3 regions of the Streptomyces sp. NPDC028722 genome follow, and region 1 is predicted to be linked to each of the others. Evidence: riboswitches for the same ligand, from Rfam matches in the RefSeq annotation. Region 1 holds a riboswitch; each other region holds the start of a gene.
What was found. A riboswitch is a leader RNA that binds a small molecule or an ion and turns the genes downstream of it on or off. The one in region 1 is predicted to bind thiamine pyrophosphate.

Region 1 (3,595 bases):
TGACGCCCCGGTGACCTGGGCGTTCGGGCGCGAGCTGTTGATCGACGGGGTCGGGCGGCCCTGCGGGGAGGGTGATGTGCGCATCGCTCCCGCCGATTCCGAGGTGCTGGGCGAAGTGCTGATCCGGCTTCAGGTGGGCGGGGACCAGGCACTGTTCCGTTCGTCGGCGCCGCCGCTGGTGGCCTTCCTCGACCGGACGGACAAGCTCGTGCCGCTCGGTCAGGAGGGCGCGCTGGCGGACTTCGACGCTCATCTCGACGAGGCGCTGGACCGCATCCTGGCCGAGGAACAGAGCGCCGGCTGAAGCGTCACGGTACGAGGCGCCGACGCACCGTCATCTCGTCCGCGCCCGTGCAGGAACGCTTCTGCAACCGGTGGACGGCACCACCGCCCCAGCCCCGCCGCGTTCACCGCTTCCGGCGCCGGCCCCGGCCGCCGCGCGCCGGTGCGGGACGCCCCCCGGCAGGCAGCGGTGCAGCCGCTCCCGGCCGGTCGGCCGAGACCACCAGCGCGGCCAGCGCGGTGGTGACCGGCACCGAGGCGACCAGGCCGATCGAGCCCACCAGCGTGCGTACGATCTCCTCGGCCACCAGTTCGCTGTTGGCCACGGTCCCCACGCTGCTCTGGGCGATCGAGAACAGCAGCAGCAACGGCAGGGCGGCGCCGGCGTAGGCGAGCACCAGGGTGTTGACCACGGAGGCGATGTGATCGCGGCCGATACGGATGGCCGCCCGGTACAGCCCCCGCCAGCCCATCGTCGGGTTCGCCTCGTGCAGTTCCCAGACCGCCGACGTCTGCGTCACCGTCACGTCGTCCAGGACGCCGAGCGAGCCGATGATGACACCGGCCAGCAGCAGACCGCTCATGTCGATCGACGGATACAGGCCGTGGATCAGACCGGTGTTGTCGTCCGTGTTGCCGGTCAGCGCGGACCAGCCGATGAACAGCGAGCCGAGCAGGCCGATCAGCGACAGGGAGATCAGCGTGCCGAGCACCGCAACCGACGTACGGGCGGACAGGCCATGGCACATGTACAGCGCGATCAGCATGATGGCGCTCGCTCCCACCACGGCCACGACCAGCGGATCGGAGCCCTGGAGGATGGCGGGCAGGATGAACAGGGTCAGCACGAGGAAGCTCACCGCCAGCGCGACCAGGGCCATGAGGCCGCGCAGCCGGCCGACCACGACGACGGCCACGGCGAAGACCCCCGCGAGCAACGCCATGGGGAACGTCCGGTTCACATCGGTCACCGAGTACTGGAGGTTCTTCGGTGCTGAAGGCTCGTAGGCGACGACGACCTTCTCGTCCCGGTGCAGCTGCCGCGTCTGGTCCGGCTGCACGATCTCGGTGAACGTGCGGCCTGTGTCCTCGCCGGTGTCGACGCGGACGGTCGCCTTCTTGCAGGTCTTGTCGGCCTCCTGCTTCGCGGGGGCGCCGCCGGTGGCGGAGGGGGCGCCGGCCGGGGCGCCGCCCGACGCGTTCACCGACGCGCAACTGACCTCGGTGACCCGGGTGACCGTGGCCTGCTGGGTCTGCCGGTCGAAACCGACGCCGGTGCGTGAGTGGGACGGGGCTCCGCCGGGCCAGAGCACCGCGAGACCTGCGACGACCGCCACGGTGAACGGGATCAGGATCGCCGCGATCACCTTCCGCAGATGCTGGGAGACCGGCGCGGCCGGGCCGTGGCCGTGCGCGTGACCGTGATGGCCGCTCTCTCTGGCTCCGTGGCCCTGTGCGTGACCGTCGCGCCCGCCGTCACCGGTTCCGTGGCCGTGCGCGTGGTCCTGTCCCGGGCCGTCTCGGCCGGGCGGATCGGGTGGCTGATGCGAGTACTGCTCCATCCTGGTCACCGTCCGATCATCGCAAGAACGGTGGGGGCCCACTGTTCACCGCGCCCTCCATGCCGCTAGCGTGGAGGCACCTTTGCACACGCGGGAGCTCGGAGCACCGGGCTGAGAGGGCGCTGACCTCCGTAGACGCGATGTTTCACGTGGAACCAACAGGTTCCACGCAGGACATCGGCACACGGGAATCGCTGCGTCGACCGCCGAACCTGTTACCGGGTAATGCCGGCGTAGGGAGTAGGTCCGATGACCAACAAGGACGCACGCACGCCTGCCTCCGTTCGGGACGAGAAGTCCGACGAGGCCGGGAAGTCCATTGGCTGGCACAAGGCGTACGTCGAGGGCTCGCGCCCCGACCTGCGCGTGCCGGTCCGTCAGGTGCAGCTCACCAACGGGGAGTCGGTCACGCTGTACGACACGTCGGGGCCGTACACCGATCCGCTTGCCGACACGGACGTCCGCAGGGGCCTGTCACCGCTGCGGGAGAACTGGATCATCGCCCGCGGTGACACCGAGGAGTACGCGGGGCGTCCCGTCCGCCCCGAGGACGACGGGCTCCGGCACACCTCGCCACGCGGCGGGCTGCGCAACCTGGACGCGGTCTTCCCCGGGCGCCCGCGCCAGCCGCGGCGGGGCCGGAGCGGCCGGCCGGTGACGCAGCTCGCCTATGCCCGACGGGGCGAGGTCACGCCGGAGATGGAGTTCGTGGCCATCCGGGAGAACGTCTCTCCCGAGGTGGTCCGCGAGGAGATCGCGGCGGGCCGGGCCGTGCTGCCGGCCAACGTCAATCACCCGGAGATCGAGCCGATGATCATCGGTAAGCGGTTCCTGGTGAAGGTGAACGCCAACATCGGCAACTCCGCGGTGACGTCCTCCATCGAGGAGGAGGTCGAGAAGATGACCTGGGCGACCCACTGGGGCGCCGACACGGTCATGGACCTCTCGACCGGCCGCAACATCCACACCACCCGTGAGTGGGTCCTGCGCAACTCCCCCGTCCCCATCGGCACGGTGCCGCTCTACCAGGCTCTGGAGAAGGTCGACGGCCGGGCCGAGGAACTGACCTGGGAGATCTACAAGGACACCGTCATCGAGCAGGCCGAGCAGGGCGTGGACTACATGACCGTCCACGCGGGCGTCCGGCTGCCGTACGTCCCGCTCACCGCCAACCGTAAGACGGGCATCGTCTCGCGCGGCGGCTCCATCATGGCCGCGTGGTGCCTGGCGCACCACAAGGAGTCGTTCCTGTACGAGAACTTCGAAGAGCTGTGCGAGATCCTCGCCGCCTACGACGTCACGTACTCGCTGGGCGACGGACTCAGGCCCGGTTCGATCGCGGACGCCAACGACGAGGCACAGTTCGCGGAACTGAGGACGCTCGGGGAACTCAACCGCGTCGCCAGGCGTTTTCAGGTACAGACGATGATCGAGGGCCCCGGGCACGTCCCGATGCACAAGATCAAGGAGAACATCGACCTTCAGCAGGAGATCTGCGATGAAGCTCCGTTCTATACGCTCGGCCCGCTGACCACGGACATCGCGCCGGCGTACGACCACATCACCTCCGGTATCGGCGCCGCGATGATCGCCTGGTGGGGCACGGCGATGCTCTGCTACGTCACGCCCAAGGAGCACCTGGGCCTGCCCAACCGGGACGACGTCAAGACCGGTGTCATCACCTACAAGATCGCCGCGCACGCGGCCGACCTGGCCAAGGGGCACCCGGGCGCTCAGGAGTGGGACGACGC
Region 2 (3,595 bases), on a different contig from region 1:
GCGCAAGGACGCGGTGGCCGAGATCGGTGAGAAGCCGTTCCGTGCCAAGCAGCTCGCGCAGCACTACTTCGCGCGGTACGCGCACGACCCCGAGCAGTGGACGGACATCCCCGCCGGGTCGCGCGGCAAGCTGCAAGAAGCGCTGTTGCCGGAGCTGATGACGGTCGTCCGGCATCTGTCGACCGACCAGGGGGCCACGCGCAAGACGCTGTGGCGGCTGTTCGACGGCACGCTGGTCGAGTCCGTGCTGATGCGGTATCCGGACCGGGTCACCATGTGCATCAGCTCGCAGGCCGGATGCGGGATGAACTGCCCGTTCTGCGCCACCGGGCAGGCCGGGCTGGACCGGAACCTGTCCACCGCCGAGATCGTGCACCAGATCGTGGACGGGATGCGGGCGCTGCGGGACGGGGAGGTGCCGGGCGGACCGGCGCGGCTGTCCAACATCGTCTTCATGGGCATGGGCGAGCCGCTCGCCAACTACAAGCGGGTCGTCGGCGCCATCCGGGCGCTCACCGACCCGGCCCCGGACGGGCTGGGCCTGTCCCAGCGCGGGATCACCGTCTCGACCGTCGGGCTGGTGCCGGCCATCCACCGGTTCACCGACGAGGGCTTCAAGTGCCGGCTCGCGATCTCCCTGCACGCCCCCGACGACGAGCTGCGCGACACCCTCGTCCCCGTGAACACGCGGTGGAAGGTGCGCGAGGTGCTGGACGCCGGTTTCGAGTACACCGAGAGGTCGGGCCGCCGGCTGTCGATCGAGTACGCGCTGATCCGGGACATCAACGACCAGGCCTGGCGCGGTGACCGGCTCGGCCGGCTGCTCCGGGGCAAGCCCGTGCACGTCAACCTCATCCCGCTCAACCCGACCCCGGGCTCGAAGTGGACGGCCTCCCGGCCGGAGGACGAGAAGGCGTTCGTGGAGGCCATCGCCGCGCACGGCGTGCCGGTGACGGTCCGGGACACCCGTGGACAGGAGATCGACGGGGCCTGCGGTCAGCTCGCGGCCACCGAGCGGTAATCTGACCACGTCCACATATCTTCATATTCCGACAGGGGAGCGCCACAGCGCTGAGAGTGCGGCAACCGGGCCGCAGACCCTCTGAACCTCGCCCAGGTCATTCTGGGTAGGAAGTTCGGTCACCACTCAAGCTGTTGCGCCCTGCCCGGCCTCCCTCACGGATGCCCGGGCAGGGCCGCGTCTCTTCCTGGCCCACCCCAGGAGGACATCCAGTGCACAACAAGACCCTCGTGGCCGTGGCGGCGGGGCTCGGTCTCCTCGCCCTGCCCGCGCTGACCGGGTGCGGGTCGTCGGACACCGGGAAGTCCACGGACTCCAGGACCGTCACCCTCGTCAGCCACGACTCGTGGAGCGTCTCGAAGGACGTCCTGAAGGACTTCGAGAAGCGGTCCGGGTACCAGGTCAAGGTCCTCGAGGACGGCGATGCCGGCCAGGCCGTCAACAAGGCGATCCTCACCAAGGACAACCCGCAGGGCGATGTCCTCTTCGGCGTGGACAACACCCTGCTGTCCCGCGCCATGGACAACGGGCTGTTCCAGGCGTACCGGCCCAAGGGGTCCGACAAGGTCCTGCCGCAGTACCGGGTCGACCGGGCCGGGCACCGTGTCACGCCGGTCGACACCGGCGACATCTGCGTCAACTACGACAAGGCCTACTTCAGCGCGCACCGGCTGACCCCGCCGCGGTCCTTCGCCGACCTCGCCGAACCCCGGTACAAGAACCTGCTCGTCACCGAGAACGCGGCCACCTCCTCACCGGGCCTCGGCTTCCTCCTCGGCAGCGCCGCACAGTTCGGCGACGCGGGCTGGCAGGGCTACTGGAAGAAGCTCAAGGCCAACGGCGTCAAGGTCGTCGACGGCTGGGAGCAGGCCTACGACCAGGAGTTCTCCGGCTCCACCCAGGGCCGCAAGGCCGGCGGCGACCGCCCGCTGGTGGTGTCGTACGCCTCCTCCCCGCCCGCCGAGGTGATCTACGCCAAGAAGCGGCCCGCCACCGCCCCGACCGGGGTGGCGAGCGGCACGTGCTTCCGGCAGACCGAGTACGCGGGGCTCCTGAGCAACGCCCGCAACCCCAAGGGCGGCAAGGCGTTCCTCGACTTCCTGCTCAGCAAGGAGTTCCAGGAGGACATGCCGCTGAACATGTTCGTCTACCCGGTGCGCGAGGCCGCCCAGGTGCCGCCGGACTTCCTGAAGTACGGCCCCCAGGCCAAGGACCCGCGGACCATGGCCCCGGACCGGATCGCCGCCAACCGCGACCAGTGGGTCAAGACGTGGACGTCACTCGTACTGAGGTAGCGCGGACCCGGCGGGGGAGCGCGGCGCGGTTCGGGCTGATGGCCCTGCCCGTCGCGTTCTTCGCGCTGTTCTTCGCCTGGCCCGTGGCCGCGATCGTCGCGCGCGGCCTGAAGGCGGACGGCGGCTGGCGGCTCGGACGGATCGCGGACGTCGTCACGCAGCCCGACATCCGGCACGTGCTGTGGTTCACCACCTGGCAGGCGCTGGCCTCCACCGCGCTCACCCTGCTGCTCGCGCTGCCCGCCGCCTACGTCTTCGCCCGTCTGCGCTTCCCGGGCAAGCAGCTGCTGCGGGCCGTGGTCACCGTTCCGTTCGTGCTCCCGACCGTCGTCGCCGGCAGCGCCTTCCTCGCCCTGCTCGGGCACAACGGGCTGCTCGACCAGTTGTGGGGCGTACGGCTGGACACCACGGTGTGGGCGATCCTGCTGGCCCACGTCTTCTTCAACTACGCGGTCGTCGTCCGTACCGTCGGCGGCCTGTGGGCCCAGCTCGACCCACGCCAGGAGGAGGCCGCCCGGATGCTGGGCGCCTCCCCGGCGAAGGCCTGGCGGCAGGTCACGCTGCCCGCGCTCGCGCCCGCCGTGGCCGCCGCCGCGCTGATGGTGTTCCTGTTCACCTTCACCTCCTTCGGCGTGGTGCAGATCCTCGGCGGCCCCACCTTCTCCACCCTGGAGGTGGAGATCTACCGGCAGACCTCCGAGGTCTTCGACCTGTCCACGGCCGCCGTCCTCACCCTCGTGCAGTTCGTCGCCGTCGGCGCGATCCTCGCCGTGCACGCCCGGACCGTACGGCGGCGGGAGACGGCCCTGCGCCTGGTCGACCCCAAGGTGACCGCCCGCCGGCCGCGCGGCGGCGGCCAGTGGGCGCTGCTCACCGGGGTCCTGCTGACGATCGCCCTGCTCCTGGTGCTGCCGCTCGCCGTGCTCGTCCGGCGCTCCCTGGACGCCCCCGGTCTCGGCTACTACCGGGCCCTGACCGACCCCGACGGCGGTACGTTCCTGGTGGCGCCCGTGCACGCCGTGTGGACCTCGCTGGAGTACGCCGTCGCCGCCACCGCCATCGCCGTCCTGGTCGGCGGTCTCGCCGCCGCCGCGCTGGCCCGGCGGGACGCGGGACGGCTGGTGCGGGGCTTCGACGCGCTGCTGATGCTGCCGCTCGGCGTCTCCGCCGTGACCGTCGGCTTCGGTTTCCTGATCGCGCTGGACAGGCCGCCGCTGGATCTGCGCCAGTCGTGGATCCTGGTGCCGCTCGCCCAGGCCCTGGTGGGCGCCCCCTTCGT
Region 3 (3,595 bases), on a different contig from region 1:
CACGCGACGCGCAGCCCGGCGGGAGGCGGGGGCCGGCCGGAGCCGGCCCCGCTCCGTGCGCAGGGGCCCGGGCGAAGGGCCTAGAAGGCGGGCCGCTCCGGGTCCAGGCGGGCGAGGCCCGCGGCCGGGGAGGAGGCCTCCGCGAAGTGGCGCCGCGGGATCCGCCCGGCCCGCCGGGCCAGCCGCCCCGCCTCCACGGCGTGCCTCATGGCCGCGGCCATCAGTTCCGGCTCCTGCGCCCGCGTCACCGCGGACGCCAGCATCACCCCGGCACAGCCCAGCTCCATCGCGAGGGCCGCGTCGGACGCCGTACCGGCCCCCGCGTCCAGGATCACCGGCACGCGCGCGTGCTCCACGATCAGCTGGAAGTTGTGCGGGTTGCGGATACCGAGCCCGGACCCGATCGGCGAGCCCAGCGGCATCACCGCCGCACAGCCGGCGTCCTCCAGCTTCCGCGCGAGGACGGGGTCGTCGTTGGTGTACGGCAGCACCGTGAACCCCTCGTCGACCAGCGTCTCCGCGGCGTCCAGCAGCTCCACCGGGTCCGGCAGCAGCGTCCGTTCGTCGGCGATGACCTCCAGCTTGATCAGGTCCGTGCCCAGCGCCTCCCGGGCCAGCCGGGCGGTCAGCACAGCCTCGCCGGCGGTGAAACAGCCCGCCGTGTTCGGCAGCACCCGGATGCCGAGCCGCTCCAGCACGGACAGCACCGAGCCGTGCACGCCGAGGTCCACCCGGCGCATCGCGACCGTGGTCAGCTCCGTGCCGGAGGCGACGAGCGAGCGCTCCAGCACGTCCAGACTGGGCGCCCCTCCCGTGCCCATGATCAGCCGGGACGACAGGGTCAGCCCACCGAGGACCAGGGGATCGTCGGCCATGACTCAGCCTCCCTGCACGGCGGTGAGGACCTCGACGCGGTCGCCCTCGGCGAGGGCGGTCGCCGCCCACCGCGCGCGCGGGACGACGGTCTCGTTGACGGCGGCGGCCACCCCGCGCGGCGCCGCGGTGAGGGACCCCACCAGTGCGTCCAGCGCGGTGCCCGCGACGATGCGGCGGGGTTCGCCGTTGACCGAGATGGTGACGGAAACGCTCATGCGGGCTGCTCCAGCTGTTCCACGGGTGCGGCGCCGAACCGCCGCGGGGTGAACGGACGTGCCTCCGGCGGTAGGCCGCCGGTGACCAGGGTGTGCGCCAGCACGTCCCCGGTGACCGGCGTGAGCAGCACCCCGTTGCGGTGGTGGCCGGTGGCCAGCAGCAGCCCGTCCAGGCCGGACGGGCCGAGCAGCGGGGCGTTGTCGGGGGAGGCGGGCCGCAGCCCGGCCCGGGTCTCGGTGAGCGGCAGCTCGGTGATGCCGGGCACCAGCTCGTGGGCGTCGCGCAGCAGCTCGTACACGCCGCCCGCCGTGACCGTCGTGTCCCAGCCCAGCTCCTCGCTGGTGGCGCCGACGACCAGCTCGCCGTTCTCCCGGGGCACCAGATAGACCTGGCTGCCGCGGACCACCGCCCGCACGGTACGGCTCAGGAACGGCGCGAACCGGTGGGGCACGGTCAGCCGCAGCACCTGCCCCTTGACCGGCCGGACCGGTGGACGCAGCTCCTCCGGCAGGCCCGCGAGCCGCCCGCTCAGGCTCCCGGCCGCGAGCACCACCTGACCGGCGCTCAACCCGGTCCCGTCGGCCGTGGTGACCCCGGCGGCCCGGCCTCCCGCGACGTCCAGCCGCTCGGTCCACGCGCGGTGGAACACCACGCCGGCCCGCTCGCACGCCGCCATCAGGGCCGCCGCCAGCCGCCGCGGGTCGACCTGGTGGTCGCCGTCGACCCGCAGGCCGCCGCGCACCCCGGGCGCCAGCATCGGCTCCAGGCGCCGGCACTCCCGCCCGGACAGCCACTCGGAGGCGAGCCCCGAGCGCTGCTGCAAGGCGTGCAGGTCCCGCAGGTGGGCGCGGTCGTCGGCGTCGAGCGCGACGGCGAGGGTGCCGCAGCGGCGGTAACCGGGGTCGTGACCGGTCAGCTCGGTCAGCTCGGCCACGAACTCCGGGTAGCGGCGGGCCGACTCCAGGTTGAGGGCGAGCAACGTCTCCTCGCCGTAGTGCAGTTCGGTGACCGCGGCCAGCATCCCGGCCGCGACCCGGGCGGCCCCGCCACCCGGCTCGGGGTCCACCACGGCCGTGGCCAGCCCGCGTTGCGCGGCCCGCCAGGCCGTGACCAGGCCGATGATCCCGCCCCCGATGACGAGGACGTCGGACGTACGTGACGACATGGGCGTCCAGCCCCTCCCTTCGCCGGCATGACCCGGATCAGGTTCGTACGGTCGGAGGCCGCCAGCCTCCCTCTCAGCCCGGTGCGTCCGGGCTCCCGCGAGTGCTTGTACGGTGGCCACCCTAGCCCGCCCCGCTCACCACGCGTAAGGGAGTCCTCCGCCATGTCCCGCTCGCTCGACGGACTGCATTTCGCCCCCGTGGCGGACCAGGCCCCAGGTCAGGTGGGCACCCGCACCCGGTTCGCCTACCACGAGGACGACGGCGCGATCTGGGCCGGGTACGCGGGCGGCGACGTCGTGCGGGGCCACCTGGTCGGCACCCGCGAGGGCGACCGGCTGGACTTCCGCTACGTGCAGCTGAGGACCGACGGCACGACCGCCTCGGGGCACTGCGTGTCCACGGTCGTGGAGCTGCCCGACGGGCGGCTGCGGCTGGAGGAGACCTGGGAGTGGGAGTCCCGGCCGGGCTCCGGCACCAGCGTTGTGGAACAGGTCACCGAGCACGCCCCCTGACTGACGGAACGTCACCTGACTAAGGTGATCGGGTGAGCGAGCAGACAGCGCAAGAGGGCACGTCGCAAGGACCCCGCGTGGTCGTCGTCGGCGCGGGCATGGCCGGGGTCCAGACCGCGGTCGCCCTGCGGGAACAGGGCTTCCGGGGCGCGGTGACCGTCCTCGGGGCCGAGGCCCACCAGCCCTACGACCGGCCGCCGCTGTCGAAGGCCGTCCTGCTCGGCAAGGCCGAGGGTTCCGCCTTCGACGTGGACTTCGAGTCCCTCGGCGTCGAACTGCGCCTCGGCTGCGAGGTGCGCGGCCTGCGCCCCGGCGACCACGAACTGGACACCGGCACCGGCCCGGTGCCGTACGACGTCCTGGTCCTCGCCACCGGCGCCGAACCGATCACCCTGCCCGGCACCGAGGACCTGCCCGGCGTGCACCTGCTGCGCACCCTGGACGACGCCGAACGGCTGCGGCCCGTCCTCGCCCGGCAGCACGACGTCGTGGTCGTCGGCGCCGGCTGGATCGGCGCCGAGTTCGCCACCGCCGCCCGCGAGGCGGGCTGCGCGGTGACCGTCGTCGAGGCCGCGGACCGGCCGCTCGCCGGCGCCCTGCCCGCCGAGGTCGCCGCCCCCATGGCCGCCTGGTACGCCGACGCCGGCGTCGAACTGCGCACCCACGCGCGCGTGGAGCGCGTCGAGCCCGGCGCGGTGCTGCTCGCCGACGGCACACGGCTGCCCGCCGGCGCCGTCGTCGTCGGCATCGGCGCCCGCCCCGCCACCGCCTGGCTGGCCGGCTCCGGCATCGAGCTGGGCGCGCACGGCGAGGTCCTCGCCGACG

Region 2: linked by a shared signal. The riboswitch ahead of AB0F03_RS21050 (thiamine ABC transporter substrate-binding protein) and the one ahead of thiC (phosphomethylpyrimidine synthase ThiC) in region 1 are both predicted to bind thiamine pyrophosphate.
Region 3: linked by a shared signal. The riboswitch ahead of thiO (glycine oxidase ThiO) and the one ahead of thiC (phosphomethylpyrimidine synthase ThiC) in region 1 are both predicted to bind thiamine pyrophosphate.

The regions. Positions count from the first base shown of each region.
Region 1 covers NZ_JBEZWU010000006.1:166,921-170,515, reverse strand. The annotation lists gene AB0F03_RS12270 (SsgA family sporulation/cell division regulator) at 1-304, shown strand, start outside; gene AB0F03_RS12265 (YibE/F family protein) at 408-1,844, opposite strand; TPP riboswitch at 1,925-2,101, shown strand; gene thiC (phosphomethylpyrimidine synthase ThiC) at 2,094-3,595, shown strand, end outside.
Region 2 covers NZ_JBEZWU010000013.1:87,805-91,399, forward strand. The annotation lists gene rlmN (23S rRNA (adenine(2503)-C(2))-methyltransferase RlmN) at 1-1,021, shown strand, start outside; TPP riboswitch at 1,045-1,152, shown strand; gene AB0F03_RS21050 (thiamine ABC transporter substrate-binding protein) at 1,234-2,316, shown strand; gene AB0F03_RS21055 (iron ABC transporter permease) at 2,355-3,595, shown strand, end outside.
Region 3 covers NZ_JBEZWU010000001.1:190,773-194,367, reverse strand. The annotation lists gene AB0F03_RS00840 (thiazole synthase) at 81-875, opposite strand; gene thiS (sulfur carrier protein ThiS) at 879-1,091, opposite strand; gene thiO (glycine oxidase ThiO) at 1,088-2,257, opposite strand; TPP riboswitch at 2,255-2,366, opposite strand; gene AB0F03_RS00825 (hypothetical protein) at 2,420-2,770, shown strand; gene AB0F03_RS00820 (FAD-dependent oxidoreductase) at 2,803-3,595, shown strand, end outside.